4 regions of the Neobacillus sp. Soil_C_43 genome follow, and region 3 is predicted to be linked to each of the others. Evidence: riboswitches for the same ligand, from Rfam matches in the RefSeq annotation. Region 3 holds a riboswitch; each other region holds the start of a gene.
What was found. A riboswitch is a leader RNA that binds a small molecule or an ion and turns the genes downstream of it on or off. The one in region 3 is predicted to bind S-adenosylmethionine.

Region 1: linked by a shared signal. The riboswitch ahead of AC3A54_RS15200 (homoserine dehydrogenase) and the one ahead of AC3A54_RS16525 (methionine ABC transporter ATP-binding protein) in region 3 are both predicted to bind S-adenosylmethionine.
Region 2: linked by a shared signal. The riboswitch ahead of AC3A54_RS20640 (sugar ABC transporter substrate-binding protein) and the one ahead of AC3A54_RS16525 (methionine ABC transporter ATP-binding protein) in region 3 are both predicted to bind S-adenosylmethionine.
Region 4: linked by a shared signal. The riboswitch ahead of AC3A54_RS14530 (methionine biosynthesis PLP-dependent protein) and the one ahead of AC3A54_RS16525 (methionine ABC transporter ATP-binding protein) in region 3 are both predicted to bind S-adenosylmethionine.

Annotation. Positions count from the first base shown of each region.
Region 1 is NZ_JBDGJV010000011.1:27,139-34,681, forward strand. Features, by position in the region: gene AC3A54_RS15200 (homoserine dehydrogenase) at 101-1,384, opposite strand; SAM riboswitch class I at 1,426-1,537, opposite strand; gene argH (argininosuccinate lyase) at 2,143-3,519, opposite strand; gene AC3A54_RS15210 (argininosuccinate synthase) at 3,775-4,986, opposite strand; gene argF (ornithine carbamoyltransferase) at 5,068-6,036, opposite strand; gene carB (carbamoyl-phosphate synthase (glutamine-hydrolyzing) large subunit) at 6,029-7,543, opposite strand, start outside.
Region 2 is NZ_JBDGJV010000018.1:56,011-63,553, forward strand. Features, by position in the region: gene recQ (DNA helicase RecQ) at 1-1,051, shown strand, start outside; gene AC3A54_RS20620 (formate/nitrite transporter family protein) at 1,233-2,021, opposite strand; gene yfkAB (radical SAM/CxCxxxxC motif protein YfkAB) at 2,250-3,371, shown strand; gene AC3A54_RS20630 (cold-shock protein) at 3,620-3,820, shown strand; gene AC3A54_RS20635 (MFS transporter) at 4,219-5,433, opposite strand; SAM riboswitch class I at 5,665-5,773, shown strand; gene AC3A54_RS20640 (sugar ABC transporter substrate-binding protein) at 5,902-7,011, shown strand; gene AC3A54_RS20645 (sugar ABC transporter ATP-binding protein) at 7,084-7,543, shown strand, end outside.
Region 3 is NZ_JBDGJV010000012.1:134,672-142,214, forward strand. Features, by position in the region: gene AC3A54_RS16495 (TRAP transporter substrate-binding protein) at 1-1,025, opposite strand, end outside; gene AC3A54_RS16500 (HIT family protein) at 1,026-1,466, opposite strand; gene AC3A54_RS16505 (zinc-dependent alcohol dehydrogenase) at 1,459-2,508, opposite strand; gene AC3A54_RS16510 (D-lyxose/D-mannose family sugar isomerase) at 2,777-3,319, shown strand; gene AC3A54_RS16515 (MetQ/NlpA family ABC transporter substrate-binding protein) at 3,430-4,260, opposite strand; gene AC3A54_RS16520 (methionine ABC transporter permease) at 4,279-4,953, opposite strand; gene AC3A54_RS16525 (methionine ABC transporter ATP-binding protein) at 4,943-5,956, opposite strand; SAM riboswitch class I at 6,097-6,202, opposite strand; gene AC3A54_RS16530 (ABC transporter permease) at 6,387-7,532, opposite strand; gene AC3A54_RS16535 (ABC transporter permease) at 7,533-7,543, opposite strand, start outside.
Region 4 is NZ_JBDGJV010000010.1:82,505-90,047, forward strand. Features, by position in the region: gene AC3A54_RS14500 (nucleotidyltransferase domain-containing protein) at 1-236, opposite strand, end outside; gene AC3A54_RS14505 (lasso peptide biosynthesis B2 protein) at 214-714, opposite strand; gene AC3A54_RS14510 (lasso peptide biosynthesis PqqD family chaperone) at 758-1,048, opposite strand; gene AC3A54_RS14515 (aldolase) at 1,066-1,983, opposite strand; gene AC3A54_RS14520 (paeninodin family lasso peptide) at 2,080-2,211, opposite strand; gene AC3A54_RS14525 (asparagine synthase-related protein) at 2,227-4,161, opposite strand; SAM riboswitch class I at 4,533-4,650, shown strand; gene AC3A54_RS14530 (methionine biosynthesis PLP-dependent protein) at 4,790-5,902, shown strand; gene metC (cystathionine beta-lyase) at 5,902-7,089, shown strand; gene AC3A54_RS14540 (bifunctional homocysteine S-methyltransferase/methylenetetrahydrofolate reductase) at 7,092-7,543, shown strand, end outside.

The DNA.
Region 1 (7,543 bases), on a different contig from region 3:
TCTACTTTTTCCTTCTTCTCTCTGAAAAAAGTAGATCTAGAGCCTGGCTTTCTTAAAATAAAAAAAAGAGCCATATAGCTCTTTCATTATTTGTAGACTCTTATAAAGCCTTAAGCGTTTTTATTTGTTTCACTCTCTCATATTCTCCTATAATCGGATAATAGATAAGATTATTTTGTTTGGCCAAAAGGCCAATTTCTCTATCTGTCGCTTTGATTACAAACGTTTCCTCCGCCACTTCTTCAATCCAAGTAATGGAAGGAGTCACCTGTTTATGCATCACTCCATGCACCAGCCACGTTTCCTTCTTGTCACTCTTACTAAACCCCGTTACCGCTACTTGAGAACACGTATTATTCTGTTTAACTGGGGAATTTTGACACACATAGACTAAATCCTCAATGACAGCACTCGCCGTAGGAAACATTCCAGCTCCCGGCCCCTGAAGCGTAATTTCACCTACAATATCCGATTGGACATTTACTGCGTTCTGAACGCCTTCTACATGATAAAATGGATGCTCTTTTCCCACAAGAGCTGGTTTGACCGTTGCTTTTATTTGACCGTCCAGCCTTGTGATACTCGCAATATGTTTGAACCGTAGTTCTGCCCTATCGACAGCATCAATCAATTCACTTGTGATTGACGTGATCCCCTCACGTTCAACCTCCTGCCAATTAGGTTCTTCTCCAAATGCAAGTCTGCTTAAAATCATGGTTTTATAAAAGGCATCAAAGCCCTCCACATCATTTGTTGGGTCAGCTTCAGCATAGCCATTCTCTTGGGCTAATATTAACGCCTGTGCAAATGACTGCTTTTTCTCCCTCATTTCGGTAAGAATAAAATTGGAGGTTCCATTTAGAATTCCTCTGACCTGCTTGACACGATTAATATTTAAAAGCTGTCTAAGTGTTTGAATAACGGGAATTCCACCTGCTACGGTTGCTTCAAATCCAACAGAAACCTTTTTCTCTGCTGCAAGATCAAGAAGTTCTTTCCCGTGATGGGCAAACATTTCCTTATTTGCTGTAATGATGTGGCAGCCCCGCTGTATGGCTGATTTTAAAAATGTAAATGTCGGCTCTTTATCGACAATAGCCTCCACAACAACATCAAGCTGTTCGAGATTTAAGATATCCGCAAATTCTGTTGTTACTAATACATTTTCACTAATATTTCTTTTCTTTTGCGTGTTTCTGATGAGAACAGCGGCAACTTCAACCTTTTTGCCCAATGTAGCTGTAAGCTCCTCACTGTGTGATTGTATTGTTCGATAAACTCCTTCACCAACTGTTCCAAATCCAAGGATTGCTACTTTGATTGCAGACACATACATCCATCCCTTCACTACACGATTTTTGACACGAAGCTGTTTATTTTTCAAAAAGAAAAACCCTCTTCAATAAGAAGAGGGTTGGATTCCTCCTCTTATCTATCAGGTTAAAAATAACCTGCAGGAATTAGCACCTTTTCAAGGAATACCTTGAAGGTTGCCGGGTTTCATCGGGCCTAGTCCCTCCACCACTCTGGATAAGAGTTTTTATTTGATTTTTCATTAAATTTCCAAGTTATAAAGAAAATTTTAGTTGATGTAATGTTAAATGTCAATATATTCTTTCAATTCATTACGATCGTACACCTGTAAATTTGGCATGCTCTTCTTTTACTAAATTGATAAAATTTCCCCTCTCAAAATCCATACTGATAATCATTTTAATATTTTTCTCCATGCTTAAAAACCGCTTCACCTTTCTATTTTGGTGAATGATATATGAGTATCTAACATCCTTTTCCAGTGTAGCAAACCAGTCTTCTTCCCTTAATCTGATTATATTCTTGTCAAATTTCGATTTAGGTGACCAATCAGGAATGAAAAATTCAATGACTCCCCCTGCTAGATCAATTAGTAAATCAAAAAGAAAACTGCTAATGGAAAATCACTCCTCAAGCACAATATTCATAAAACTATTGTATCTTTCCATTGAAATAAATAAAAGGGGATCGGTAATTTGTAGATATATCATGAATTTGTGTAGATATATTATAAAAATGTGTAGATAAAACGCAAAAGTGTGTAGATATCGCGATACAGCCCCTTTTCATGAGCAAAAAGAAACCTGCCAATGGCAGGTTTCTCACATTTTATCGTTTCAGTTTTCCCTCAGCAAGCTCGATTTGCTTCCCAACCTGCTCTGGAGCCGTACCACCAAAGCTATTTCGAACCGCAACTACGTGTTCTGGGGCTAAAACCTCGTAAATATCCTCTTCAAATAAAGGACTGAAATCTTGATATTCTTCAAAGCTTAAATCAAGCAAAAACTTATTAGACTGGATCGAGTATAAAACAATTTTTCCAATAACCTCATGGGCCTCACGGAACGGTAACCCCTTAGTTACCAGATAATCGGCAATATCCGTAGCATTCGAGAAGTCGTTGTTAATTGCTTTACGCATCACATCTTTTTTAACCGTCATCGTTTCAATCATTGGAGCCAATAGTTTTAAAGAACCTTCCAATGTTTCTACCGTATCAAACATACCTTCTTTATCTTCTTGTAAGTCCTTATTGTAGGCAAGCGGCAAACCTTTCAAAACAGTCAGCAGCCCAATCAAATTGCCATACGTACGGCCTGTTTTTCCACGAAGCAGCTCTGGTACGTCTGGATTCTTCTTTTGCGGCATAATACTCGAGCCTGTACAGAAGGAATCATCCAGTTCAACAAATTGGAATTCTTGGCTGGACCAGATCACTAATTCTTCGGAGAAACGAGAAATATGCGTCATGATGATAGAACCAATTGATAAGAATTCAAGAATAAAATCGCGGTCGCTGACAGCATCCATACTGTTTGGATACACGGTTTCGAACCCTAACAGTTCTGCCACACGTTCACGATTGATAGGAAAAGTAGTCCCTGCCAGTGCACCCGAACCAAGCGGAAGCCAGTTCACCCGTTTCAGACTATCCATCAATCTCTCTTTATCACGTTCGAACATCCAAAAATATGCCATTAAATGGTGTGCAAACGATACAGGCTGTGCACGCTGGAGGTGAGTATAGCCTGGAATTAAGGTTTGGACATGTTCTTTTGCCTGCTCGACTAAAGCTTCCTGAACATCTTCAATTAATTTAATAAGCTCCGTCGTTTTTGTTCTTAAATAAAGGTGCATATCTGTAGCTACTTGGTCATTCCGGCTACGACCCGTATGTAGCTTACCGCCAACCGGTCCGATTTTTTCTATCAACAGCTTTTCGATATTCATGTGAATATCTTCATCTTCTACCAAAAACTCCACTTCGTTTGCATGAACCATTTTTTGAATGGCAAGAAGTCCGTCCTTAATTTTTTCAGCATCCTCAACTGGGATAATGCCACATTCACCTAGCATTTGCACATGTGCCAGGCTTCCGGCAATATCCTCTTTTGCTAACTTTTGATCAAAAGATATGGATGCTGTAAATTCTTCTACGAGTTTGTTGGTTTCCTTTGTAAATCGTCCGCCCCATAACTTAGACATGTCCTGCTCCTCCTTAAAATGAAAGGCTCTGTTAAAATTGCCTTTTGATTTCCGCTCCAGACGCTTCGCTTTCCGTGGGCGTTTCGGCGAGCCTCCTCGGCGCTTGCGCCTGCGGGGTCTCCCCTGACCCGTACTCCCACAGGAGTCTTCGCGTCTTCCACTCCAATCAAAAGAGTATAATAATCAACAATGTTCTTTAACACAGCCAAAATGAAAGAAGATAGCCCCCGAAATAGGATTCGAGGGCAATCCGAATTATTTTACAATCGTTTCTTTTTTAGTAACCTCTGAATATACCTTTGTTGGTAAGCCCCAAATCTTAATAAAGCCAACAGCGGCATTGTGATCGAATGCATCACCTTTTGAATAGGTCGCTAGCTCCTCGTTGTATAAGCTAAATGGCGACTTACGGCCTACAACTGTGTGATTTCCTTTATGAAGCTTTACACGAATCGTTCCTGTAACAGTCTTTTGTGTTTCTTCAATAAACGCATCAAGCGCTGGTTTGATAGGAGAATACCAAAGACCTTCATAAATAATCTTTGCCATCTGCTGTTCCACTTGAGTCTTAAATTGTGTAACCTCACGAGTTAATGTTAAAAACTCTAACTCTTTATGTGCATTGATTAAAATGAGTGCAGCCGGATTTTCATACACTTCTCTTGATTTAATTCCTACTAATCTATTTTCAATGTGGTCGATACGGCCAACACCGTGCTTACCACCCAGTGCGTTTAACGTCTCAATTAACTGAACTAGTGGAAGTTTCTCACCATTGAGGGCAACAGGAACCCCTTGTTCGAATTCAATTTCTACATATTCAGCGGCATCTGGAGTTAGTTCAATCGGATTCGTCCAATCGAATGCTGCTTCAGGCGCTTCTGCCCATGGATCTTCAAGCACTCCAGCCTCACAAGCACGTCCCCAAATGTTTGCATCAATTGAAAAAGGATTATCTAAATCTACTGGAATCGGAATACCGTTTTCCTCAGCATACTTAATTTCTTCATCACGTGTCATTCCCCATTCACGTACCGGAGCAACCACCTTTAGACTTGGGTTTAACGCTTGAATGGACACTTCGAAACGGACTTGGTCATTGCCTTTTCCAGTACAGCCATGAGCAACAGCTTTAGCCCCTTCTTTTTCCGCCACCTCTACTAATAGTTTTGAAATAAGTGGACGGGAAAGTGCTGAAGATAATGGATACTTTCCTTCATATAAACAATTAGCCTTTAAAGCTGGTAAAATATATTCCTTTGCCAATAATTCTTTTGCATCGATCATATATGCTTTAACGGCTCCAACATTTAACGCCTTATTTTTAATAGCTTCTAAGTCTTTTCCTTCACCTACATCTAGACCTAGAGCAATAACATCATAACCGTATTTTTCCTGGATCCATTTAACCGAAACGGATGTATCTAAACCACCTGAGTATGCTAGAACAATTTTTTCTTTTGCCATCTGTATTCTCCTCGTGCTTTTGTGAATTTTTATTCAATCAATAGAATTATTATACAACAACTCTCACAAAAAGTGAAACTATTATGCTAATAAATGTTTTAAAATTGCTTTTTGCGCATGCAGGCGATTCTCGGCTTCATCAAACACGACTGAATGAGTACCGTCAATAATAGCTCCCGTTACTTCTTCATCACGATGAGCAGGTAGACAGTGTAAAAAGATATAATCAGCTTTAGCCTGTTTGCATAGTTCTTCATTGACTTGAAAGCCTTCAAACGCCTTTAATCTTTTTTCCGTTTCTTCTTCCTGCCCCATGCTGGTCCAGACGTCTGTTACCACGACATCCGCGTCTTTAATCGCTTCAAGTGGATTATTTGTAATGACAACTGAACTTCCCGTTTGTAAGCCCTCTTTAATTGCCGCCTCCGTAATTTTCCCATCAGGTAAATAACCTGGCGGGCTGGCGATACTAACATCCATTCCTACCTTGACTGCCCCTTCCATTAACGAATGAGCCATATTATTATTTCCGTCTCCAATATAGCAAAGCTTTAACCCTTCTAATTTCCCCTTGTGCTCAAGAATGGTTAAAAGGTCAGCTAATACCTGGGTTGGGTGCTGTAAATCGGTTAATCCATTAATCACTGGAACAGTCGCATGTTCTGCTAATTCTTTTACAGAATCATGTGAAAACGTTCGGATCATAATTCCATCTACATAGCGTGATAACACTTTAGCTGTATCGGAAATACTTTCCCCGCGTCCGAGCTGAATGTCCTTTGAACTTAGGAAAATAGCATGCCCCCCAAGCTGCAGCATTCCTACTTCAAATGAAACCCTTGTACGGGTAGATGATTTTTCAAAAATCATGCCTAACACTTTGCCATTTAAGAAAGGCTGTGGTTTCCCTTGCTTTTGCATTTGCTTTAGTTCAAGTGCATCATTTAACAGGTAAAGGATTTCATCAGTAGTGAAATCCGATAGCTGTAAAAAATCTTTCCCCTTCAGTTGCGGGTTACTTTTTTCGTTCAATTTAATGGCTTCAACCATGAACGGCACCTTCTTTTTCAATAGTATAATACTCACTAACCGTTCGTACCTGATAATCCGATGGAGATCCTTTTTGTAAACCAAATGTCGCCTCAATCGTATCTAAATGGGTAAATACAGGGATTTTGTAACGAACAGCATGCTCACGAATTTGAAAACCAAATTTCATTTTATTTCGACCTTGATTTGGAATGTTAATGACTGCTTGAATTAACTGCTTTCGGAAAAATTCACTTACTTCCGCATCATTCTTGACCACTACCTCAACAGGGATTCCGTTATCCTGGAGGAAAAGTGCAGTTCCTTCTGTAGCAGCAATTTTGTAATTTTTATCGATAAATTGTTCAATAATTGCAAGACTAGCAGGCTTTTCACGGTCCGAGATGGAGCAAAACAGATAATTCTTCTCTGTCTCTTCACCAAGTGAGAGAATCGATTTTTCTAATGCAGCTTGAAACGTTACTCCCATTCCCAAGGCTTCACCGGTTGATTTCATCTCTGGTCCAAGCACATGGTCAACACCCTTTAACTTACTCGATGAAAACACTGGTGTTTTTACAGAATAGTAGTTTGGTTCAGCGAGTAACCCTTCGGTTGGTGATAATTTAGTTAACGATTGACCTAATTGAACACTTGTTGCCCACTCAATCATTGGTATGCCTGTTACCTTGCTGATAATCGGCACGGTTCTCGATGAGCGCGGGTTCACTTCTAGTACATAGACTTCATCTTCATAGATAACAAATTGAATGTTCATCATACCAATGACAGAAGCTGACTTGGCAATCTTCCCTGCATAATCAATTAATGTTTCTTTGACTTTTGCTGTTAGAGAAATCGGCGGAAAAACCGTGATACTATCACCAGAGTGGACTCCAGCTTTTTCAATATGCTCAAATATACCAGGAACCACAATCGTTCCACCGTCGCAAATGACATCAATCTCGCATTCTACTCCAGGTAAAAATTTATCTACTAATAAAGGCCACATGGACGCCTGTGAATTCTGCTCAAGCTGTACAATATATTGGCTAAGCTCTTCTTCTGAAAAAATAGTAAACATCGATTGACCGCCAATTACATACGATGGACGAACAAGAACTGGGTAGCCTAATTTTTCTGCTGCTTCCTTCAATTCATCTGGATGTGAGACTGTTTGACCCTCAATATGGGGAATATTTAAGTCTTCAAGCAGCTGATAAAATTCCTTTCGATCTTCTAAACGATCGACATTTTTAACAGATGTACCTAAAATGGTCACTCCTTCTTCTTCTAAAGAATGGGCCAAATTAATTGCCGTTTGTCCGCCAAACTGAATCAAGACCCCGTCAACCTTTTCCTTCTCGATCACATGCAGAACATCTTCCGCTGCAAGAGGTTCAAAATATAAACGATCCGCAACAGAATAGTCTGTGCTCACTGTCTCTGGATTGTTATTTATGACAACTGCTTCATAGCCGTTCTTCTTAATCGCTTTTGCCGCATGGACAGAACAATAATCAAATTC
Region 2 (7,543 bases), on a different contig from region 3:
GCTTCAGCAAATGGTAGACTACTGTCATACGGAAGAATGTCTGCAGGAATTTATTATAAAATATTTTGGTGAACATGAGACAGAGCCATGTGGTAGATGTGGTAACTGCTTGGATACAAGAACTAGCATCGATGTAACCAGAGAAGCACAAATGGTCATGTCCTGTGTCATTCGGATGGGGCAACGCTTCGGTAAAACCATCACAGCCCAGGTTTTAACAGGGTCGAAAAATCAAAAGGTGGCGGAAATGGGTTTTAACAGGCTGCCTACTTACGGAATTATGAAGGAGAAGAGCGCAAAAGATGTAAGTGATTTTATTGAATTCTTGATTTCACAAGAGTTAATTGCCATTGAGCAAGGACAATTTCCTACTCTTTTTGTTTCTCCTAAGGGAAAAGAGGTTCTATTAGGAAAGCAACAGGTATACCGGAGAGAAACGGTTCAGGTTAAGCAAGTGTCTAAGAATGATCCGTTATTTGAAGTGTTACGTGAGGTACGAAAACAAATTGCTGAATCGGAAAAAGTACCACCATTTGTTATTTTCTCTGATGCTACCTTAAAGGATATGTGTGTCAAACTTCCGATCACGAACGAGGAGTTTTTACAGGTAAGCGGTGTGGGTGAACTTAAGCTTCAAAAATATGGACTTCGGTTTATTGAGGCAATACTCACATTCGTTGAAGACAATCCGGATTATCAGAGTGAGCATGGATCTGTAGAGAAGGCGCCGAAGAAGCAGGCAAACAGGACCGTCACTGATTCGCATTTGGAAACATTGACATTACATCAAAGTGATTATTCAATAATGGAAATCGTCGAGAAGCGTGATTTAGCGGTTAGTACGGTGGAGAATCACTTAATTCAATGTGCACAGCAGGGGTTAGAGGTCGATTTTTCAAAACATATCCCAGCTGAATACATACCGCTTTTAGAAAAAGCAGTGGAAGAAGCGGGACGTGATCGATTAAAACCCATTAAGGAACTCCTTCCAGAAGAGGTTAGCTACTTTATGATTAAAGGCTATCTATATTTTCTAAGTAAAAATAAATAGGTGAATAAATATTACAAATATTACTGTTGTTAGAATATTTTAAAACATTGTCGATATCTTACTGAATTTGTTGTTATTTCCCCGGGAATTTGTCGATATTTCCTAATAATTGGATAAGATGATAGCGTTCGACAATGTTACTACAAAAATGGCTGACTCTAGAAAGGAGTCAGCCTTATTTTTATTCCTGATATTCATCTAAAAACGGTTTATTTACGTAATAATACATCATTGCCATAAATACCGCTCCGCCAATCAGATTGCCGATTGTAACAGGAACAAGGTTGTGAATCACGCCACCCCATGAAATCGTTCCTGGGTGATTTAGTACTAAGGCAATAGCGAATGTACACATATTAGCAATACTGTGCTCATATCCGGAAATAAAGAAACAGAAGACAAACAGCATCATGGCAAACATCTTTGGTCCATCTCCTTTTAACCCCATTGGAAGGAAAAAGGCCATACAAACAAGCCAGTTACAAAGGATTGCCCGGAAAAACAACTCTGTTGTAGGGACTTGCATTTTAACTTCCACGACATGGAGGAGAAATCCATTAACTGAAGAGCTCGCATAAAGTCCTGTGGTGAAAATAATAAAAGCAAAAACAGCGGCACCTAAGATATTTCCTGCATAACTGCATACCCATAGCTTTAGTACTTCTATCCAAGTCATTTTCTTACGGAGTGCAGCGTAGGTGTAATAAAACGTATTTCCTGTAAATAGATCCCCACCGCCATAGGCGATTAATATAATCGCTGCTCCGAAAGTAAGAGCGGCCATTGGGTAGGCAAACGGTGAGTCTACTACATAGAAGAAATTACCGGTCTTGAACGCAACAATGACCCCAAAACCAATAAACATACTGGCAAGCATCGAGCGTAAAATATATCGGAGGATGCTTTGGCGAAATATCTTAATCTTTTTTAAGGCTAATTTTTCTGCTTCATGCAAAGGCTGCATTTCCATTTCCACTACCACCATTCACAATTCGTTTACTATCCCTTTATTTTTCAATAATCATGGAACAAAATGTATTATACGGGAATTACTTCATTTACCCAACGAAAAATAGGGAATTGCCATAGAATATTCTCAATTTATATTCATATGCTTTTGTAACTAATATAAATAGCTACTTGTCCATACGATGCGCTATAATAAGGTTTTTCCTACTACAAAAATAAAGGAGTTTGTATGAAAACATTAAATAAAATTACTCCCCAGTTCGATCCTTGGGAAGCGTATTTAGATGTAACACAATACGGAAAACCTCTGCTTACCAATATCGAATTTACGACTACCACTCTTTGTAATATGCGCTGCGAGCATTGTGCTGTAGGGTACACCCTCCAAACAAAGGAGCCGTTAGCACTTCCAATTGAGCTTATTTTACATAGGTTAGAGGAAATTCCACAACTACGTTCGTTAAGTATTACAGGGGGTGAACCTATGCTTTCGCATAGCTCTGTCAGTAATTATGTAATGCCCATTTTAAAGTATGCCCATGAGCGCGGAGTTCGAACACAAATGAATTCGAACCTAACCCTTGATTTAAATCGGTATGAAGAAGTTATTCCGTATTTGGATGTATTACATATTTCACATAATTGGGGAACGGTGGACGATTTTGTAGAAGGCGGCTTTGCAAGGATGGAGCGGAAGCCTGATTATAGCCAGCGAGAAAAATATTTTACGAGAATGATAGAAAATAGCAGGGAACTGGTAAAAGCGGGTGTCATGGTTTCGGCGGAAACCATGTTAAATAAACGGACACTGCCTCATTTGGAAAAAATTCACCGGCAAATTGTAGATGAAATGCTTTGTCAACGCCATGAAGTGCATCCTATGTATCCGAGTGATTTCGCCAGTAATCTTGAAACATTATCATTAAGTGAAATTAGGGACGCAATTCATCATTTATTAGACATAAGGGATGAAAATGTATGGATGCTTTTTGGAACACTGCCATTTTATGCTTGCAGCAGTAAACAGGAGGATTTGGACCTTTTAAAACGACTTTATCAGAGTGAAAATGTAACCGTCAGAAATGATCCAGATGGTCGTTCCCGTTTGAATGTGAATATATTTAACGGTGATATTATTGTAACGGATTTCGGAGATACTCCTCCTTTAGGAAATATCCAAACAACTACACTTGAAGAGGCCTATCAAGCTTGGCAAAACACAGGCATAGCGAAGGAGTTAAGCTGTCATTGCCCAGCTGTTTCATGCTTAGGTCCAAATATCTTGGTCAAAAACAGCTATTATCAGAATCTTGATTTTACCGAGTTGGAAGCCAATATTGCAAAAAAATAATCTCTGTTAAACTGGGATGTTGATGTCCGCTCAAGGCGCTTCGCTTTCCGCGTGCGGTAAAACATGAGAGGCTAAAAGGACACTCTTTATTGTCTTCTTGCAAATATTTAAGTGAAATGTTATACTAAAGAAGAATTATTTTTGTTCGGTGTAAAGGATAGTATAAGTTAACTTTTCGTCTTGATGATCACTGAGTGCAAGGATAGTACCATAATGTGTGCAAAAGCACACAGCAGGAGGAAACACACATGGAACAAGGTAAAGTAAAATGGTTTAACGCAGAAAAAGGTTTTGGATTCATCGAACGCGAAGCTGGAGACGATGTATTCGTTCACTTCTCAGCAATCCAAAGCGAAGGTTTCAAATCATTAGACGAAGGTCAAGCTGTTACTTTTGAAGTAGAACAAGGTCAACGTGGACCACAAGCTACTAACGTTCGTAAAGCTTAATACCATTTCGGATAAGACAGGCTCTATTTTATAGAGTCTGTTTTTTTTTATTCAAAAGGCTGTGCTAAAGAACAGTGTTGATTTTTATACCCTGTTGATGGGAGCGGAAGGCTCGAAGACTCCTGTGGGAGTACGGTTCAGGGGAGACCCCGCAGGCGCAAGCGCCGAGGAGGCTCGCCGAAACGCCCACGGAAAGCGAAGAGCCTGGAGCGGAAATCAACAGGCAATTTTAACAAAGTCATTCAAAAAAAACAAAACAAAAAACCCCACTCATGAATGAGTAGGGCACACAAATGAAACAGTAATTCAAATGGTAGAGTTATTGTATCATATATTTCCGGAATAACCTAATTTATTTCAATAAATTTTTTGGTAACTTTTGTATACTGAATGAGTTATTACGCTGTATGTTTAACAAGCTTAGGATGTCGGAGCAATGATACGAGCAAAATCAGTCCGCTCATAATCAATAAAGCACTGGTACTTATAAAAACAGCGGAAAAGCCAAAGTAGCCAGAAAGAAAGCCCCCCAACATGGGCCCAATGATGTTACCGAGAAATCTTAGACTATTGTTATAGCCAAGGACCTCACCTTGCATGGTAATCGGAGCCTCCTGGCGGATATAAGCAATCCTGACAGGAATGATTCCGCCGATGGTCACACCTAAGGCAATACGGATGATGACAAGCTGCCAAAGACTTGTCACGATCGCTCCTGGTAAGTACACTATCCCTGCTGAAAATAGAAGTATGACTAATATTTTGATATAACCATATTTATCTGCAATCTTTCCCCAGTTCCGTGACATGAGTAAGTTGCCTATTCCCGCTGCGGAAAAAGCAATCCCTGAATAAAAAGCAACATTGTTTGGCCCATGCAAATCACTTACAAATAACGACAGGATTGGTTGAATGCTGAAATGGGCGATTTGTACAAGAGATGATATAAGCAATACGGTTAATAGTACAGGATTTCGTAGGATGTGTTTGATAACCTCTTTACTAGAATAATGTGATTTAGTACCCCTCGTTGGTTCTACGAGAAATTCCTTCGTAGCGATGACAAGCATGGCAGAGATGAATATGGAAATCGAAGTCCATTTAAAGGTGGTCGCATAGCCGAGTGTATCGGCTAAAATTCCTCCGAGCATGGGTCCTAACAACGAACCCGTAATACTTCCTGTTTGTAATGTCCCAAGGACACGACCAGCAATCTCTTTAGGTGTTTGTGTGGAGATGAATGCCTGTGACATCGGGATAAACCCTGAGAAAAAGCCCATAAAAAACCGTAGCAAGAACAGCTGCCAGACTGAATGAACAAATCCCATTAAAAAGATAGATACAGCCATCCCTAATCCACAAATGATAAGTATCTTTTTCCGACCATAGCGATCTCCAATCTTCCCCCAAACTGGTGAAAAAAGAAAGGCAGAAACAAAGGTGATCCCAAAAGTAATACCTGACCAATGTTGGACATATTTCTCTGAAAAGTCCCCAAACGTTTCAATATACAGCGAAATAAACGGCATGACCATCGTCATACTACCGGCAACAAAGAAGTTGGCAAACCACATAATTAGTAAATTACGCTTTGCACTTTCCTGCTTATTCATGGATGGTAACACTTCTTTCTACAATTTATTTCGGTTTCCTAAATATAATCATACCGAAATTTCTTAGGAGAATAAAGCAATAACTGGGTTTAGTTTTAATAATAGTTTCCCCAACTCCGTTCAATAAGATTAAAAAGGAGTTATTACTTTATTAAAAATATTTAAAATACTATTGACAACTTGTTAATGTGAGTTTAAATTTAGTTTATTACTTTAAATCAATAATACGTTCTCTTATCAAGAGTGGCAGAGGGACTGGCCCGATGACGCCCAGCAACCGTTCCGAAAAAGGAATTGGTGCTAAATCCTGCAAAACATTTAATGTTTTGAGAGATAAGAGAGGAGTAGTCCAACATTTGTGATGAAACCTCTCTTTTCTGGAGAGGTTTTTTATTTTTACATAAAAAAGACTTCTCCAATGGGAATAGTTTATTTTGGTAAGAAAGACGAAAAGGGGGAGCTTTTATCATGAAAAAAAATATTTTCAAAAGTGTGCTTGTATCGACGTTGGCAGCAAGCCTGCTACTCACAGGGTGTGCATCAGGGGGAGAAACCAAGAAAGCAAGCGGAAATAAAAATGTATCACTTGAAGGCGTACCAGAACAATTTAAAGGCGACCAATTAAAAATTAAGGTGATTCGTAAAATTGGCGGTGACGACCACACAGCTCAATTCTTAGCAGGAGCTAAAGAAGAGGGAGAAGCATTAGGTTTAAAAGTGGATGTGTTTACCGCAAATGGAGATACAGCAAAATTCCATGATGCTATAAATCAGGCGTTAGGTCAGGACTATGATGGATTCATTATTTCACACGGTGATGATGATGCGACGGTGAACGATGTAAAGAAGATTGTCGAAAAAGGAAAAAGCGTTGTTACATTTGATTCTAATCCAAAGTTGGCTGAGGTGGAGGGAGTAACACTTACATCACAGGATGACGAAGCATTGGCAACTTTAGCACTAGATCAGCTTGTAAAGGATACGAAGGGCAAAGCGAATATTGCGTACCTTTGGGTTGACGGTTTTCCACCAATGGTGAGACGAAACAAAGTGTATCAAGATGTACTTTCAAAAAATCCTGGAATTAAAGAAGTGGAACGGTTCGGTGTAGCCGCTGCAGATACCAGTGTTCAAACACAAAACGCCGTAGCTGCCATGTTAAATAAATATCCAAAAGGAAAGTTGGATGCCATCTTTGCTACTTGGGATGCCTTTGCTATTGGTGCGGCACGAGCTCTAAAAGAGGCGGGCCGTGAAGAAGTGAAAATTTATGGCATTGATGTTTCAAATGCAGACCTTCAAGAGATTCAAAGAAAAGGTAGTGCTTGGAAATACACAGCTGCCGTGGATCCTAAACTAATTGGTGCGGTGGATTTGAGATTGCTTTCTAAAAAACTAGCAGGTGAAGAAACACCACAAACCTATGATTTAGAGGCTTCTCTAGTTTCACAAGACAATCTTCAAAAGTCTAAAGATCCTGTTAACATGGTTAATCTATCAAAAATTATTTCTGGATGGGGCCAATCAGGTGCATTCGAGGAAGATTGGATGAAAACATTAAAAAAATATTATAAATAATTATTGGTTACTATAAGCACTCTCTTTTTCACTTGATTAAGAGAGTGTTTGTTTGATAGGGGGGACGATTTCATGCAGTCAACATTGGAAATGAAAAATATAACTATTGAATTTCCAGGGGTGAAAGCTTTAAATCAGGTTCATTTTTCAACAAAGACAGGAAAGATTCAGGCATTGATTGGAGCAAATGGTGCAGGGAAATCAACTCTAATGAAAGTCCTCTCAGGGGCTTATAATCATTTTACCGGTGAGATTTTACTGGATGGGGAATCTTTGAACATTCGATCACCAAAAGATGCCCAGGATGCGGGTATACAGATTGTCTATCAAGAAGTTGATACGGTCCTTATACCTAATTTAACGGTCGCCGAGAATATTATGTTGATGGATACGGTTCATCATATGGGAAAAAAGCAGTGGATGAACTGGAAGACTCTTCATCAAAAAGCAGCACAAATCCTGGCTGAAATGAATATTACACTTTCTACGAAAAAGCTTGTGAGTGAGCTTTCTCTAGCAGAAAAGCAAATGA
Region 3 (7,543 bases):
ATTTTGAATAAGTCTCCAAATTGGTCTTTGTATTTATCATAGACTGGTTTAACTTTATCACGGAAGGCTTCTCTGTCTTCCTTCGATAATTGAATCACTTTATTACCTTTTTCCTCAACCTTCTTCATCGCTTCGTTAGAATACTTGTCATAGGCATCTTGCTGGAACTTCTCAGATTCCTTAGCAGCCGCTTTAATGATTTTTTGATCTTCAGAAGAAAGCTTATCCCACGCCTTTTTACTCATAAATAATACACCCGGGATTCGTAAGTGTTCTGATTCGGTAAAGTTTTTAGCAATTTCAAAGTGTCCATCGGCCACGTACGTACTAACATTGTTTTCTCCACCATCAATTACACCCATCTGTAGTGCACTATATACCTCTGATGCCGATAAAGGAGTTGGTGAAACACCTAGCTCTTTAAATGCATCTATTAAAATATCATTTTGCATGACACGGATTTTCTTGCCTTTAACATCCTTTAACTTACTAATTGGGTCCTTACTATAAAAATTTCTTGCCCCGGCATCATAAAAAGCTAAGCCAACAAGATCTCCTTTTTCCTCTAAATTTTTAAATAGTTCATCTCCAAGACCACCATCAATGGCCTTCCACATATGATCACGGCTGTCAAATAAGAATGGGAAACTAAAAACACCAAATTTCTCAGCAAATTGTGTCAGAGGCCCTGCATTTGCTCTTCCCATATCAATAACTCCTACCTGGGTCTGCTCAATAGTAGTTTTTTCGTCTCCCAGCTGCCCTGCAGTGTAGACATCAACTTTAATTCGTCCATCAGTTTTTTCCTCAACGATTTTAGCAAATTCCTTTTCAGCTCGAGAATCCGGATAATCATCCACTTGCGCTTCAGAAAGACGAAGAATGATTTTTTCTCCAGATACCTTGTTTTTTCCAGCACCTTTACTACTTGTACTGCTCTCTTCTGCGCTGCAGCCAATGATGGAAATTGCTAATGACATGACGGTAATAGGAACTGCCAATTTTTTAAATAAAGATTTCTTCATTTAAATCCCCCTCGTAATATTTAACTGGTCTAAAATAGTTTCGATTCGTTGTTTATTCTCACCATTATTTAATAATACTTTGGACTCCGGGCTATTCACAAATGCCTCTCCCCATTCAGTTTTACCTTTGTATTTAGGCACTAAATGAAAGTGTAAATGAGAGACAAGATCCCCATAAATGGCATAATTAATTTTATCTGCCTGAAAGACCTTTTGAATTGCTTCCGCCGCCATGGAAACATCCTTCATAAAAGAGGTTAGTTCTATTTCTGACAGTTCAAATAGCTCTCTCTTATGGGAATGGAAGGCAATAATGCATCTCCCTTTATGGGTTTGATCTCGATTAAGGTAGAGGATGGAGGATGGCATTTTGCAAATTTCAATCATTAGATTTGTTAATTGCTCATCCTTTTTGCAATAAAAGCAATCTGTTCTACTCATCACTTTCCTCTGGATTTACCTCACAATCAATCATTACATGAATCGTGTCGCCTTTATGCTCATTACGAATCTTAAACGCTTCATCAACTCTTGATAGTGGGAAGATATGAGTAATCGTTTCCTTTGTATTTACTAATCCATCAAGAACTAACTTTAGCCCTTCATCAAAATATCTTCTATTATCAATATCTCGTTTTGGCTCTGTAGAGAAAATGTCCAAGCGCTTCTTGTGTACTTTAAAGAAGTCAACTGGTTTATGACATGTACCAATACAGCCATACATAACAATTCGGCCATTTTGCGCAGCAGCGTCAATCGCGTCAACCATTCCAGAACCCTCTAGTAAGCAAGGAATGACGATATCAAAGCCATCAGGGAAATCCACTCCCACAATATCCATTGTTCTAGCATCCGGTGATGGCATTTTATACGTATGTGTTGCCCCATATTTCTTTGCCAGCTCTAGTTTTTCGTCAAATAAATCAGTGACCACTAAATTTCTCGGGCTGTATAAATTGACCACCTGTGTTAAAGCAAGACCGCTTACACCCTGTCCCATAATTAACACATTCTTATTCGGCGAAATGTCTGCATTCTCAGCCGCAGATAACAAAGCCGGCAACACCTCAATTAGTGAACCTTCAATTAAAGGAAAATCCTTTGGCAAGACTTTTACAGCAAAGGGACTGCAGCATACATACTCTGCAAATGCTCCCCAGACATACCGTAAGGCAACATGATCTCCTTCTTTAATCCCGATAATATTTTTCCCTACCTTATCAACTACTCCTGCAACCTCATGCCCCAATCTAGTGGGATACGTGATAAACTCAGGTTCTCGCGCTCCACGATATACCTCTACGTCACTACCACAAATGCCCACCCACTTTACTTTAATTCTAACTTCGTTATTGGCAGGTTCAGGAATTTTTGCCCTTTTTACTTCAATACTTCCTACATCTGTCATAACAGCGCAAAGCTGTGTGCCTGGACCATCATATTCAATTAGTTCCATTGGAGGCACTGTCATTTTTCTTACCATTTTATCCATCCCCTATTTTCTTAATTATCAGTTTTGTAAACACTTTCATTTTCTATTGTTAGTTTACGTGAATGGTATCTCTTCTTCCATGACGACAATACACATGAATTTAACCAAAATTCAGTTTCACTAGATCTCTGGTTAAATCATTTTTGATTATATGAATTTTGGTTAAACAGACCTGTATATTAGGCATGGATGTTATTTATGATTGGATTAATACTGAAATTAAGAGGCTAATCATTGTTTTTAATGAGGAGGAAACAAAATGAAACAAGCGGAATATGACTTAATTCGTTGTGAAAGTTTGGAGTATCTTAATAAAGCAGGAATTGTATTGACAGCTAAAGAAGTTGAAGACTTTGAAGTTGCCGACTTTGGTCTTGGTAGAATTCGTGAATTTGGATTACAACTAGTTGTATATGTCAATACTGATCGCTGTTGTGCAAAAGATTTAATTCTGTTACCTAGACAAACATGTCCTGAACATATTCATCCGCCTGTTGGGGAATATATAGGGAAAGAAGAAACCTTTAGGTGTCGCTATGGTACGGTCTATTTATATGTACCTGGGTTGAAGAGCGAACATCCACATGCAACAATTCCTGAGGATAAAAAAGAGCACTTTACCGTTTGGCATGAAGTTGAACTAAAGCCGGGACAACAATATACCCTATTACCTAATACCCCCCACTGGTTCCAAGCTGGCCCAGAAGGAGCAGTAGTTTCAGAGTTTTCTACAAAGAGCTTAGACGAGTATGATATCTTTATTGATCCAGAAATTAAGAGAATACCGGTTCTTGAAGATTAAGCAAGGAGCTACTCCTAGAGTTTTCAATTTGGTTTTAGCTGTTTTCTTATAGTTAAAAAGGACGCATGTAAAGGCGTCCTTTTTCTATACTTATATTAAACCGTTTTGAACTATTTCTTCATCCACTCAGGTTTCCCAAAGCCCTTGAACTTCTCATCAATGACTTTTTCGAAGTCTGCAGATTCGACGACTTCTTTAATATCTTTTGCAAGCTGAGAATCTTTGTTTTCTGTTTTTACTGCAACTATATTGCGATATGAATCTAGCATATTCTCCATTGCAAGTGCATCAAGCAAGTTCATTTTTGCTGCTAACGCGAAGTTTCCAGGTACAGCAGCTAAATCGACACTGTCCACAGAACGTGGAAGCTGACCAGCTTCAATTGCCTGGAATTTCAAGTTTTTCTTATTATCAACAATGTCCTTCTCAGATACTTTCAACGGGTCGGCACTTTCTTTAATTGTAATTAAGCCTTCATCACGAAGCGTATTTAAGGCACGAGCCGCGTTTGTTGGGTCATTCGGAAGCGTAACCGTTGCCCCGTCTTTTACATCATCCAATGACTTGTATTTCTTAGAGTAAAGCCCCATTGGTGCAGTTGGAACAGAAATCAGTGCAGACAGCTTCATGTTGTTTTCCTTTGCGAAATTCTCTAGATAGATAGAATGCTGGAATAGGTTTGCTTGGATGTCCCCATTATCTAATGCTTTGTTTGGCTGAATGTAATCGCTGAATTCTACAATCTCAACTTTGTAGCCCTTCTTTTCTAAACCAGGAACAATTGCTTCCTTCAACATATCACTGTACGGACCAGCAGTAGCCCCTAATTTAATGTCCTTTGATTTTGCCTCTGCTTTGTCTTTGCTTTCTGAACTGCTGCCGCAAGCTGCTAACGCACCCACGACTAAAACTAAGACCATTGCTAAAAACCATTTTTTCATGACTTTTTCCTTCTTTCTTTATCTTCTTTTATCGACAACTTTGGCAATGTAATCACCAAGCAGTTGAATAACCTGAACTAAAACTATTAATATAACAACAGTGGCAATCATGATGGTATTGTCATAGCGGTAATATCCAAAGCGAATCGCTAAATCTCCAATTCCACCGCCGCCCACTGTACCGGCCATGGCCGAAAATCCGATTAAACTAATAAGGGTCAACGTAATACCCGAGATAATTCCTGATCTTGCTTCAAGGAGCAGAACATCTTTTATTATCATGGTTGGCGTCGCTCCCGCCGCAATTGCCGCTTCGATGACCCCTTTATCGATTTCCCTTAATGCTGATTCGACGATACGGGCAAAGAACGGAATGGCTGCTACCGATAACGACACGCTTGCGGCTGTCGGTCCAATCGTCGAACCAACAATGAAGTTGGTTAATGGAATTAACGCAACCAGCAAAATAATAAAGGGAATAGACCGGATTAAGTTAACCAGGAATCCCATGATCACTTGAATAAATCGATTTTGTAAAAACAAACCTTTATCGGTGACAAATAACAAGATTCCCACTGGAAGGCCAATGACAATGGCGATCGCTAAGCTAATCACAATCATATAAATCGTCTGCATAAAAGCCGTATTGATATCTGGAATTAATTCCACCAGATGCTGAAAATCAAAGCCCATTATGTAACACCTCCACTTGCGCTGCCCGGTCCTCGATGTATCGAAGGGCAGCGGTCACTTCCTCCTTCGCACCTTTCAGTTCCATAATGAAAATGCCCAAGGGCAGTTCTTGTATGTATTCAATGGAACCATGTAGGAAGTTCCCTTTTACGCTGAATTTCTGCAGCATATCTGAAATGACACCCTCACCGGCGACTTTTCCTTTAAACAGCACCTTGATAATCGGCCCTTCACAGCTAGTGAGGATGGATTCCGGAACGTCAAAGGATACCACGCTATCAATAAACTCTTTGGTAAGTTCCGCTTTAGGGTTGGCGAAGATGTCGTAAACCGTTCCCTCTTCAATGACCATCCCATTTTGCATAATGGCCATTCGGTGGCAAATTTCTTTGACTACATTCATCTCATGCGTGATAAGAATAATCGTAATGTTGAGTTCCTTGTTGATCTTTTTTAATAGATTCAAGATCGACTTGGTCGTGGTCGGATCAAGGGCGGAGGTTGCCTCATCACATAAGAGGACCGTTGGATTGTTGGCCAAGGCACGCGCAATCCCTACCCGTTGCTTTTGCCCTCCGCTCAGCTGGGCTGGATACACATCGCGCTTATCCGCAAGCCCCACCGTTTCAAGTAATTCCAAGACACGTGTGCTGATTTGGTTCTTCGGATAGTTGGCCGCTTTCAGCGAAAAAGCAATGTTCTCATACACCGTCTTCTGGCTGATGAGGTAAAAGTGTTGAAAAATCATACCAATCTTTAGCCGTGCTAGGCGGAGCTTCTCCCCTTTTAAGGAAGTAAGGTCCGTCCCATCGACGGTAATAGTGCCTGAAGTCGGTTGCTCCAATAAGTTGATGCAGCGGAGCAACGAGCTTTTTCCGGCGCCAGAGTAGCCGACGATGCCATAGATTTCGCCTCGTTGAACCGTTAAAGAAACGTCATCGACTCCCTTGACCGTGCCGTTTTTTGTTTTATATTCCTTTGTTAACTGCCGTATTTCAATCATAATGATGACCTCTTTTTTCATAAGCGATATTTTAAATTAATGGCCGTTCCCCAAGAAAGTGAGTCCGATTCAGTAAGTTTTTCACGCAAAAAATGCTCCTTTCAACTGAAAGAAGCATCGAAATACAAACAATTATTTCAAGCTTATCTTTCAGAATGAAAGTCATTCTGCTGGAATTGGCACCTTCCCAATTAGGGGGTTGCCGGACGTCATAGGGCCAAGTCCCTCGGTCACTCTCGATAAGAATTATTAGTTTTTTTTAACATTTTCGATATTACTAATCTATTTTTATTTTGTCAATCATCAGAAAATACTATTTTGAAATTGTAAGTGTTTCCATTATTATCAAGTCAACTATTTAGGGCGTCTAAAAAAATTTCGGGGACAGTCCCCCGGCGCTTTAGCGCAACGGGGGACTGTCCCCAAATTTTTATATAAAGTTCTGTGTCGTGTTGTTTCTGCTAAAGCGATAGACGGCTAGTAAGAAAAAGGCTACTGCAAAGGCGAACAGGATGATGAAGTGTAAATACAAGCTGCTCAAGGAGCTTCCTTCCTGTAGTTTGGTTAATGTATCTAACGTCCAGCGCTGTGGCAGGAACTCTGCTATTTTTTGTAAGGATGTAGGCATAACTTCCACTGGCCAGAAGCAGCCGGACAGCATGACGGTTGGTGTGATAATTAAATTTTGCAATGCCCCTGCTGCACTCCGGTTGTTTGCGAAAGAGATGATGACAAGCGATAATCCTACAGCAATCAAGGAAAATAGTAACATCACGAAGGCCGCTTCCCAGAAGGACATGCCGATGCCAATATGGAACATATTTCTCATGATGGTAAGCGTAATTAATACCTGTATCGTCATCACAATCATGTTGACGATGACATTGGATAATAGATACTTTCTAGCATTAATTGGCGTCGATAATAAGCGGAAATAGGTTCGCTGTTCTTTTTCCAACAGAATGATCTCAGACATATTCCCCGCTGACATCAGCATGATCATGATCAGGAAACCAATCGTTTGATTGGTCATATTCTTATTTTCCGATGAATCCTCTAATGAATGGGTGGCGAGCGTAAAGGTGGATTGCTGATAGTCCTTATACATTTGCTCAAACATCGGTTGATTCCCATCGGCCGCCCGACTAATCGTCGCGATATTATTGATATATTGATATAAATAGGATTTCACGAAGCCTGTAACGGCAGCCCCTTTGATGGAACTAAGCTGGATATGTGCTGGCGTACCGTTCAACACGCTTTCCGAGAAGCCTTTTTCAAAGGTGATGACACAGTCCAGTTTACCGGATGTAATCTGGTCCTGTACCTTTTCCGCATCGACCTCAGAAACCTTCACATTCTCTAACCCCTTGAGAAAATGGATTGTATCGTCCGTCACCTCACTCTTGTCTTGATTGACGACGCCTACATGTAGAAGGGCTTTCTGTTCCCCACCATAGGCAATAAACGCAATGAAAATCCCCACTAACGGCATAAACAGATACATGATAATGTTTTTCTTATTGCGAAACGTCTTACTTAATGTGTTTTGAATTAACCAGAGGACATCCTTCATTTATAGCCCCT
Region 4 (7,543 bases), on a different contig from region 3:
GTTTTTTGTACATGTGAAGGAATGGCATTCTCACCAATATTTTTTATTTTTTTATAAATAATTGGGTAAACTCGATGATGCTTAACTAATTCAATAAATAGACTCCAATCAATATCTTTAAACATACCCTCTATTAACTGTAGTTCTTTATAGTCTTTATCCATCCTCAAAATACCAAGTAGTAATTTTAACTCGTTTGAAAAGCCGGATACATCAAGATTGGGTTTGGTTTTCATTTAGTTCCCCTTCATTTTGGTTACTGAATAGTTTTGCGATCTTACAAACAACAGCAAACTTGTTCATTTCTTCTGCACCAGTTAAATAATAATTCCCACTTCGTAACCATGCATGCGCAATCAATTTGCCGTTTCTATCTTTATTTGTTCCTAAGTAAAGTATGCTTTCAATCCGACGCTTCTCTAGCATTTTCATAGCTGCTATTGCTTTTACTAAACATTGACTTTCCCAAAGTGTAAATCTACTCATTAAATGGATAGCGGAGGATATCTCCTCTAATAACTTTCTATTAGAATTAGAATCAAAATTATTAATTGAGGTTTTATCCATATACACACCTAATATGGGAATAATCTTTGAAAAAGGTAAAGATTTAAGTAGGCGAGCGTATCCTAAATAAAAAAGTGCCTCTAAAAGTAGCAACCTCATTTCATTATCAAACAGTAAGAATTTCTTTATTTTTCTAAAAATATACATGAAAGCTACCTCAATTAAACAATTTCCAATATTAAACTTTCGATTATATAAACTTTACCAATCCTTCCTTCAATAAATCATGTAAGAAATCAATCACCTGAATCTCACATTCTGCTTGTTCAACCTCATATTTTGATAATAATGCTGTAACTAGTTCTTTAACCAATATGGGTTTTTCTAATAATCCCCATATATCCCCACCTATATCCCCTAGGTTATAATATTTCCCGTTAGTAATACTAAGCATCACCTTTTCCCCATCCATATCACTTACTAACTGCTTTTGACTTTGTACTATTGTAGAACGAGTTGTCACCTTTAGAGTATTTATCATAATATTTTAAGTCCCTCCTATTTGATAGTATTTAAAATTAAAGTTAATAGATTTTGAGCTGTAAATGTCGAAGTTGGGCGTTGTAATTTAAAGATTTCTATATTACTTAAGACTCTAGATGAATATGTAAAGTGCCATTCTTCTAAACCAAGACGCCTGATTAATGACTTTCGGTACGTATGATTTAACAAAGTCAGAAAACACTCCAACTTTCCAATTTTATGCATCTCAATTTCTTCATTATGTGTTTTTACTAGTTCAAATATCCCTGCTAGTGGTAAGGGTTTCTCACAGAACTTTGTTGGAATGGGTACTGCATATTTTGTTTCCCTATCAAATAAAGGCTTTAGATCGGCTGTATCCATACCAAATTGATCTAAACTCTCATGCCACAACTTTTGCTGTGGAAAAGAAGGAATAACATGAGGAATATTATCGTTTGATAATGAAACAGCAATAACGTCATCACTCAATAGTTTGTATCCATTGTTTAAAAAGGCTGCAGCCAATGTAGACTTCCCAGCACCCGACTCACCAATAAAAGCATATGCCTCCCCATTGATTTCAACAGCACTTCCATGTAATGGTAATAACCTATTTTGCAGCAAAATGGCTCCCATACATGTACCAAGGATGTACAGTCGGATCTTCCCAAGATCTGCACCATTTATTGGGCAGACAATGATTTTTTTGCTATTTTGTATACAAAACGTCGCAGTATCAGGGATTTGAAACATTATGAAGTCATCTTTAACAATGAATACTGCTTCAGGGTATGATAATCTATTCCAGGTTTCGGACAAATCACCATATTTAATTTCTAAATCCACATTATCTTCTATGTTGCTACATTGGTCTAACTCTGGAAGGAGGATATCACTTGAAATCCTTAGGCCAAATGCTGTGTAAACCGTTCTTTTCTCGGTTCCAATCATAAATTTCACTCCAACTTATTCTCTATGTGATAAAAAACCCTTATACTTTTTCATATGTATAAGGGCGTGCTAATAACCTTAATTTTGAATAATTATTTAACTGTGGTGAAGTGCTCCTCTTTCATCCTCATCTTCGTATACCTGATCAACAATAGCTATACCTGGGCCAGCCATTGTCATTTTAATATCTAGTACTTCTAATGTAGGCGCTTGCCAATTCTTTTTCATAAAACTCACCTCCTTTCAATTAATGGTATTTAAAAATCGAGTGATAATTAGACTTCGCATTAATATTCTAAAATCAGGATTAAATGCATACTCTGGACGTGGTTCGTCCTTGATCTTGGTTAGTGCATCCTTAATTACCTCCATATTTAGGAATTCTGAGGCTAATGGATTTACACTAACCTGTCTAAGCTCTTCAATAAATTCATTCCAAGAAGGCTTCATTCGATGTACCACATCTGCAGCTTGTATTCCCCTAACACGTTGATTTAACCTAACATCATCAGGAAGATAGGTATTTGTTGCCCTACGGATAAGTGCTCTATCTAATCCATTCTGAACAAATTGTTCAATAGGAGTGGATAAGCAAAAGCGAATAACTCGTAAATCATTTGTAGGATCGTGGCTCTGTACTGAATAACGTAATGATAATTTTGTCCCACTGGTACCTGTTGTGTTCCATAAATTTATTTGTCCAAAATGATTTCCTCGTATTTCATGTATATTACGAGCTATGGAATTTCCAGTGTTTAAACCAGATTCCTCTAATGCAGAAAAAACATTAGTTTTCTTGGCAAATTCAGAATTAATTAATACTGGCAGGTCGTATTGGTATTTTGGAGGAAATAGATCTTTTAGAAGTGGGAATGCCTTTTTTCCAACTACTTTTAAGATTTTAGATCTTTCCGCACCAATATTTTTACTATATATATTTACTTCACGAAAGAGCCGATACAGGTTAAACTTCTTTAATAGAAATGCATAATAGTCTAATGCAGGCCCCCAAGAGATGGTAAAGTTTCCTCTTGCTCCTCCTAATAGCACTCCTATCCCATCCTGTTGTGCTTTTTCATAAATTCCTTTAACCCATATTGAATTTTCGAAAAATTTGTAAGGCATTTCCATAGTTTCAAGCCAATCATCAATTTCTGAGTAGGGGGTTTTTCCTTTAAAGTCCAAATACTGCTCTGTAATATTACCAACATATTGGACCGTTGACTGTATGTACGGTCTCTCGTCAGCCATTGTATGAGCCCGTGTCCAATCTAAAAAGTCATCAACAGGTACAGAACTATACGTATGTAATTTCCTATTTTTCTCACTCAAAGCTTTGGCTGCAAAACTAACAACTGTACTTGAATCTAACCCTCCACTTAAATGTGCACCCACACGACGATGTGTTCGGAGTCTTGATCTTACAGCTTTATCGACTACATCCCTAAAAGCTTCTTCGTAATCTTCATTAGTTTTTAGTCCTAAATCTGTAATTTCAATTACATTAAATTTTGAGATTGTAATTCGCCCGTTTGATACTGAAATTGTATGTGAAGGAGGTAGTTGTTCTAAGTCTTTATAGACCGTTGAAGATGGATCTATGTTGTCAATCATGTTTGAGATAGCAAGATATTCTGCTAACCAATGTTCATTTAATTTTTTCTGAATATATGGTAAGGAAAATAATGGTTTAATCGTTGTGCAAAAAACAACCCTTTGTTTGTCTCGAAAAAGATAAAGGGTCCTGGCACCGGAAAAATCCCTCGCACCAAATAGTTTTTGCTTTGTTTCATCCCAAATCATAAAGGCGAAGTCTCCAATTAGGAATTTCGGACAGTCTTCTCCCCATTTATGATAAGAAAGCAAAATCAATTCACTATCAGTGATCTCTTTTCTTTTCCTTTTATCAACTTGTAATCTCTCAAACAATTCATCCCTATTATCAATAATTGCATCAGCGGTAATGGCTAACTTCCGTTGATGGTCATAGTAAGGAAGTTTTTCACCAACTGATTCCGGTGTAATCCACTGTGCATGGCAGCCAAGGAAGACTTTGTCGTTATGCCAAGTTTGAATATCATCGGCCGGATATTTTTCTAATTCTTTCATCATCCGGTTTCCTTGCTCTAGATTGATAGGTTCATTATTTAAATGATATATTCCGGCTATTGCGCTCATCTTTTCCTCCTGCCAATCAAAAAAATTCATAGCATTTATTATTTTCAACTTCATTATTAGTTCACTAAAAAGAACAGTAAGACCACACTTAATTATCAGGAATCATATCTAATCCGATATACCTGAAATTTAGTATAATTAAGTTTTTAAACTGTCGTTCTATGTAACTTATTACCCAGATTAGTTCTTTATCAAGAACGTTCGTTATAACTAATAATAAATCCATAAACTATTACTGTCAATAAATTTTAAGATAATAAATTAAATATTTTGTCCTCTCCGTTATAACTAAAGTTTCCTCATTAAGATAAAAACAAATTGACATCCCCCCCAATTTGTAGTAAATTTTATAAATAATCTAAATAATTGATTTCTTATCAAGAGAGGTTGAGGGAATGGCCCTGCGACGCCTCAGCAACCTTCAAAGAACGATCCGTTCATTGAAAAGGTGCTAAGTCCTGCAAATTTTACTAATTTGCAAGATAAGAAGAATGACAATTTGGTCGTACGTACAAAAGTCTTCTTCTTATAAGAAGACTTTTTTTATTTATCTGAAAGCTTTAGCGCCCTGTAGCGTTAAAGTTAGCAAACTAACTCTAATTACAACAAACTTTAAGGAGTGTGCGTTATGTACAAAATTGACACAAAACTAGCCCAAATTGGAAACCGCAGCGAGACAGCGACAGGTACAGTGAACCCGCCTGTTTATTTTTCTACTGCTTATCGACACGAAGGCATCGGGCAATCAACAGGGTTTGACTATAGTCGAACAGGGAACCCAACGCGTCAGCTCCTGGAAAAAACGATTGCTGATTTAGAATCAGGTGATCAAGGCTTTGCCTGCAGTTCAGGTATGGCTGCTATTTTCACAATTCTTTCCTTATTTCAATCGGGAGATGAATGGCTTGTTAGCGAAGATTTATATGGCGGTACCTATCGCTTATTAGAACAAGGCTTTAAAAAATGGGGATTAAACACTCAATATGTAAATACCTGTTGTCCGGAAGAAATCGAAGGGAAGATTACTCCACAAACAAAGGCCATTTTTTTGGAGACTCCTACTAATCCCCTCATGCAGCAATCGGACATTGCCGCTGTTTCTCAAATTGCAAAGGAGCACGGAATACTCTTGATTGTTGATAATACCTTCTATACTCCACTATTACAGCAACCCATTAAGCTCGGGGCTGATATCGTTATTCATAGTGCAACGAAGTACCTGGGTGGTCATAACGACGTACTTGCAGGATTGATTGTTGCTAAAGGAAAGGAACTATGTGAAGCATTAGCTTTTCATCATAACGGTGCGGGTGCCGTACTTAGCCCATTTGACTCCTGGCTGTTAATGCGCGGAATGAAAACTCTATCGCTTAGAATGGAAAGACACGAAAAGAATGCAAAAGCTGTGGTAGAGTATCTTTCTAATCATGAAGATGTGACAGATGTTCTATATCCTGGACGCGGTGGAATGGTTTCTTTCCGAGTAAAAGATGAAGCATGGGTGAATCCATTCCTACAAGGATTATCGCTCATTACGTTTGCAGAAAGTCTCGGTGGAACGGAAAGCTTTATTACGTATCCTGCTACACAAACACATGCGGATATTCCGGAAGAAATACGAATTCAATCTGGAGTTTGTAATCGTTTATTACGTTTTTCCGTTGGGATTGAAGATCCTCAAGACTTAATTGAAGACTTGAAAAAGGCGTTCGAGAACGTGAAAGAAGGAGTGATTGTGTAATGTCACACGAGGAATACACCTTTGAAACAAGGCTTCTTCATAATCAGCATAAAGTGGACCCGACAACGGGTGCTGTTAGTGTGCCCATTCAGCATGCATCCACCTTCCACCAATTTGATTTCGACCAGTTCGGTAAATACGATTATGGCCGCAGCTTAAATCCAACAAGGGAAGCATTGGAAGATGTGATTGCAGAGCTGGAGGGTGGTTTAAAAGGCTTTGCTTTTTCATCTGGTATGGCCGCCATTTCGACAGCCTTCCTTCTGCTTTCCGCTGGTGATCATATTGTCATTACTGAAGATGTATATGGCGGTACGTTTCGGATGGTCACACAGGTCCTTTCCCGGTTCAGTATTGAACATACCTTTGTGGATATGACCAATTTAGACGAAGTAAAACAAGCGATTTTGCCGAATACAAAAGCATTTTATGTGGAAACACCCTCCAATCCATTAATGAAAGTGACTGATATTGAGGCAATTAGCAGTTTAGCAAAGGAAATTGGCGCGTTAACCTTTGTTGATAATACGTTTCTTACCCCTTCTCATCAAAAGCCTTTGGAATTAGGGGCTGATGTAGTCCTGCATAGCGCAACGAAATTTTTATCTGGGCATAGTGATGTCGTTGCGGGTCTCGCTGTGGTTAAGGATGAAGACTTGGCGAAAAGATTAGGCTTTTTACAGAATGGATTTGGTGCTATATTGGGCGTCCAGGATGCCTGGCTCGTACTAAGAGGGATAAAGACACTTCACGTTCGGCTAGAACAATCACAGAAATCAGCTATTAAACTCGCAAAATTTTTAGATGAACATCCGCTTGTGAAAAAGGTGCATTATCCTGGGCTCGAAAGTCACCCTCAATATCACATCCAGAACAAGCAAGCAGCGGGGCCGGGAGCTGTCTTATCGTTTGAATTAGAAAGTGAAGATGCGCTTCGAACCTTTTTGGCTAATGTAGAAATCCCTGTTTTCGCTGTCAGCCTTGGAGCAGTCGAATCAATTCTTTCTTATCCAGCGAAAATGTCACATGCCGCCATGCCGCAAGAGGAAAGAGAAAAACGCGGGATTACTAATAGCCTCGTCCGACTATCGGTTGGACTAGAAAATCCAGATGATTTAATCAAGGATTTTTCCCAAGCGTTTGAAAAAGTTAATCGAAGTCAATTAGTATTCGAGCGGGGAGAATAGTGATGAGCTTTTTAGAAAAATTAACAAATCAAATCTTAATAGCCGATGGAGCTATGGGTACTTTATTGTATTCGTACGGAAAGGATAGTTGTTTAGAGGAACTGAATCTTTCCCAGGCAGATCATATCCAAACGATCCATCAAGCGTATATCGATGCCGGTGCTGATGTCATTCAAACCAACACATATGCTGCCAATTATTTAAAGCTGCAGCGATATGGTTTGGAGGATTCTGTAAAGGAAATTAACAGTGCTGCTGTAGCTAATGCTAAAAGAGCCGCTGCAAAAAGCCATGCATTCGTCCTTGGAACGATTGGCGGGAATCGAGGAATTAAACCGGATTCGGTCACCATTGAAGAATTAAAACGAAGCTTCCGTGAACAATTATATTGTCTACTGCTTGAAGGCGTAGATGGTTTGTTACTTGAAACCTTTTACGATTTAGAAGAACTTGA